Regions from separate parts of the Paraburkholderia sp. J8-2 genome, predicted to be linked through region 2. Evidence: predicted binding sites of a transcription regulator. Region 2 holds the regulator's gene; the other holds the start of a gene.

Region 1 (2,199 bases), on a different contig from region 2:
CGGCAGCACGAGCGCGATGGCGTTGGCGTCGGGTGGCACCGTGCGCGTGACCGGGAAGCGCGAGCCGCGATAGCTCGCGAGCGCGCCGAGCCACGACGAGACCACGCCCGCCGCACGCAGCACGGGCACGCCCGCGTTGGCGGCCAGCACGAAGGGCACGCGCACGAGCCGGTTGTCGTGGCGGTCGAAGAACGGCACGGGCAGCAGCGCAAGACTATCCGGCAGGACGATGCCCGCCGTGTTGAGCGTGAGCGACGTCTCGGGACTCACGTCGGCCCAGAGGCTCGAATGATAGGCATCCTCGCAATGATCGAGCGTGTAGTGCGCGATCATCTGCACGGTGATGCGGTTGTAGTCGGTGAAGAGGCGCGGATCGAGATCGATCTCGCTCGTCACGAGTTGCCCGGCTGTCTCCTTCACGAGCGGAATCGTCGCGACGACTTCACCGTTCACAAACACCTTGAGATGCGAAAGCGACCAGATCAGCGAGGGCGAGTAGGTGTAGACGAGCTTGAGCTTCGCGCCAGTCACCACTTCGTCGGTGCGCACGTCGACGCTCATGCCGGCGGTGGGATCGAGCCCGCGCAGCGCGATCGGCCCGTACACACCCATCTGGCGCAGCGTGAACGTGCGTGAGCGCGGCTCGCCAAGCGGCGCGGGCGCGGCAGGCCCGGGAATGACGGCGCCGGGCGCCGTCTGGATGACAACGGGCCCGGTCACCGCGGCGGAGGCCGCTGCCGGCGCGGCAGCGGGAACGTCGCTTGCTCCGGGCGCTGCCGCCTTGGTGGTCTGTGTAGCCGCGATAGCCGATTTGTCCACCGCGAAGAGGCTCGCCCCCAGCAGCAATCCGGCGACGAGCGCGCCCAGCCCAACTTGAACGGATAGTCGCATCGCAACAGCCCTTTGTTTTCTTCGCAGTGACTGTCTTTATCCAGTAAAGACAGCGATCAGGGATATTAGCGGCGTGGTGCCGCCAGTCGTTATCTCGAAACGGCGTCAATGTGGGTGGAGTGTAGCGGAGAGCAGAGGATCGTGCCCTATGAATGCACGTGTTTATGCCTGTTGCGTAGCGCGCGCAGACGACGGGCCGGCGCGGCCTGGCGGCCGATTTGACAGTTGCGCGCGTGGGTGCGGCGGCCCGCTTGGGGCGTTTGACAATTCCTGAGCGCGCAACAAAGAGCGGCGGCGTTGCGAATGCGCAACGGGGTCTTGCGCCTCGCGTGCCGAGTCAGCTTTCAGAGTCATTCAATCAGGATCCCGAACTGATGTTGCGCGAGCGGATGCGGTAATCTTGGCAGCGTGATCCAGACGGGAACAGGGTAATGAACGAGCAAACGTGGCAAGCAGTGGATGACTGGTTCTGCGATCGGCTGATCGGCCCGGATGACGCGCTCGACGGCGCGCTCGCGGCAAGCGCGAAGGCGGGCCTGCGTGCGATCAACGTGGCGCCGAATCAGGGCAAGTTTCTGCATCTGCTCGCGCGCATTCAGGGCGCGCGGCGCATACTCGAAATCGGCACGCTGGGCGGCTATAGCGCGATCTGGCTTGGGCGCGCGCTGCCCGACAATGGCGCGATGGTGTCGCTCGAATTCAGCCCGGAGAACGCGGCCGTTGCGCGCGCCAACATCGCGCGGGCGGGGCTCGATGCGAAGGTCAAGGTCGTGACGGGACTTGCGCTCGAATCGCTCGACGCGTTGATTGCGCAAGGCGAGCCGCCGTTCGACTTCGTGTTTATCGACGCGGACAAGAGCAACAATCCGAACTACCTCGAACGCGTGCTGAAGCTATCGCGTCCCGGTACGGTCATCGTTGCCGATAACGTGGTGCGGGAAGGGCGCGTGGCCGATCCTGCACATCACGAGGACGATGTGGTCGGCTTGCGGCGCTACTTCGACATGCTGGCTCACGACGAGCGGCTGGCGACGACCGCTGTGCAGACGGTGGGAAGCAAGGGCTGGGATGGGTTTGCGATTACGGTGGTGGGCAGATAACGAACGTGCGTTGTCCGTAGACATACGGTAAAAGCAAAAAGGGCCTGGCAGATGAACTGCCGGGCCCTTTCTTCACAGTGCTATGTGCGCTCGATTGCCGATCAGAAGTCCGTCGTCATCGAGAACAGCACGGTACGCGGCGCACCCATCGTCAGATAGCCGCCGTTGGTCGACGACCAGTACGCCTTGTTCGCGAGGTTATACACGT
Region 2 (2,199 bases):
GGCCGACGGCATGGAGGCGCTCCCGCAGATCGTCGAGCAGAAGACGACGCTCACGCAGCGTCTCGCAGGCCTCGAAAAGGCGCGCGACGCGCAACTGGCAGGCCTCGGCCTCCCCGGCGGCCGCAAAGGCATCGAAATGGCCTGCGACGGCGACACGCGTCTCGCGAGCCAGTGGGAGTTGCTCAAGGGTTCGACCGAACGCGCGCGCCGCAAGAATCTCACGATCGGCATGATGATCCGCACGCGCATGGAACATAACCGCCGCGCGCTCGCGATCCTGCGCGGCGAAACGGGTAACGGTGCGATGTTGTACGGTCCCGATGGGCGGCTGCCGGCGTTCGGGCTGTAAGCGGCGCTCACCAGGGATTCGCCAAAGACAAAAGCCGAAGCGTTGCCGCTTCGGCTTTTTTGTTGTGCGTGTCCAGTGCCCTGGCGAGCCGCCCGCCAAACAAAAAAGCCGGAGCGCTCCCGCACCCCGGCTCTTTCACCGCAACCCAGCCCACGCCAGCGAAGGCGCGGCGTCTACCGCCTCAATTCTCCTGGCCGGCCCACGCCATCTCGCGCAGCCGAGTGCGCAGGCGCGCCACCGCCTGGCTGTGCAGCTGGCACACGCGCGACTCGCTCACCTCCATCACCGCGCCGATTTCGCGCAGGTTCATGCCGCGCTCGTAGTAGAGCGACATGAGCAGCTTCTCGCGCTCGGGCAGCCGCTCGATCGCTTCGACGAGCGCGCCGCGCAGGCTGTCGTCGAGCAGCGCCGAAAGCGGGTCCGAGTGATCGACGCAATAGCGGTCGAGGAACGGTTCGTCCTCGGCGGAGCGGTCGAAGTCTTCGTAATAGATGAGCTGGCTGCCATGCAGGTCCTGCAGCATGCTCTGGTATTCGTCGAGCGGCATGCTCAGATGCTCGGCGATCTCCGTTTCGCTCGCCGAGCGCCCGAGCCGCTGCTCCACCTGGTGCACCGCGCTTTCCACTTCGCGCGAGGTGCGGCGCAGGCTGCGCGGCAGCCAGTCGTTGCTGCGCAGCTCGTCGAGCATCGCGCCGCGAATGCGCTGGCTCGCGTAGGTCTCGAACTGCGCGCCCTGATCTTCCTTGTAGCGGTTGGCCGCGTCGAGCAGGCCGATCATGCCGGCCTGGATCAGGTCGTCGAGGTCCACGCTCGCCGGCATCTTGGCCACGAGCTGCAAGCCGAGCCGTCTGACGAGCGGCGCGTACTTCGCAAGCACGTCGGCCTGCGAAATTTTTCCTTGAGCGTTATACATCGTGCTCTCCACTTCTCATGTCCCTGATTGGCGTCGTCGTGAGCACGTCAGACGTGCTGCGGCGACGTGCGCTGCGCGGGCGTATCGGTCCGCCAGCCCACATGGGCCGGTGCGGACGCGGATGTTGCGTTGGGTGCGGGATGCACACCCGTCACGCTGGCTACGAACGAATCGGCGTTCGCGGCGAGCGCGCTGTGTGCGGCGTTTGTTGCATGCGTAGCGTGTAGCTGGACGCCGTCTCGCGGCACGCCGTCCAGGTCGTCGGCGGGTGCGTCGCCCGCCGCTTCGTGTGCTTCGTCCGCGGGGACGAATGCGGCGCTGGCGCGCGCCGTGGCCGGCGAGCACGCCGAAACCGCGGGTCGCATGGGCCAGTGCGGCAGTTCGGCGGCCACGTGCCGGAAGTCGCGCGCGGCGTTCGTCGAAGGAAACGCATCGACGATGCAGCGCGCGAGCTTGAGCGCCTGCGCCATGTGCTGATCGGCGGCGACGCATCCGGCGCTTTCGAGCGACACGCTCAGGTAGCGGCTCGCCACCCCGGCGAGGTTTTCGATTGCGGTGTGCGCGTCGCTCGCATTCGCGACATGATTCGCAAGCACGCGAAACTGTGCGATCGCATGCGCGAAGTGCAGCCGCTTCATGCACGCATACGCGTCCGTGATCGACTGCGCACCGATGCGCATGACGATCAGCACGTCATGCGCGTGCATGGCGAGCGGCGAGAGCGCGCCTTCGGCATCGAGCTGCGCGTCGATCAACACGATGTCCGCGGGGCCCGAAATGACTTTTTGCAGTTGCGCGGACGTGTACTGCGCGCGGTTGTCGCGCGAGGCGGCCAGCACGCCGAAGCCGAGTGCGTGACGCCCCACGGCTTCGTCGAGCGTGCGCTCGCCGCGCATCACGGCGGCGAAGTTGCCTGCGCCGCGCACATTGCCCACCA

Evidence for each region. Region 2 encodes FliA, which starts transcription of late flagellar genes. Its sites were predicted from a motif close to CTAAAGTTTNNNNNNNNNNNGCCGNTA; they were not measured.
Region 1: a site for FliA is predicted at 958-984, ahead of bcsB (cellulose biosynthesis cyclic di-GMP-binding regulatory protein BcsB). Genes of this name have one in related genera too.

Annotation. Positions count from the first base shown of each region.
Region 1 is NZ_CAJMZA010000013.1:24,537-26,735, forward strand. Features, by position in the region: gene bcsB (cellulose biosynthesis cyclic di-GMP-binding regulatory protein BcsB) at 1-891, opposite strand, end outside; gene U5A52_RS25050 (O-methyltransferase) at 1,323-1,991, shown strand; gene U5A52_RS25055 (TonB-dependent siderophore receptor) at 2,093-2,199, opposite strand, start outside.
Region 2 is NZ_CAJMZA010000017.1:41,335-43,533, reverse strand. Features, by position in the region: gene U5A52_RS28495 (flagellar protein FlgN) at 1-349, shown strand, start outside; gene U5A52_RS28490 (RNA polymerase sigma factor FliA) at 531-1,262, opposite strand; partial or broken gene U5A52_RS28485 (MinD/ParA family protein) at 1,619-2,199, opposite strand, start outside.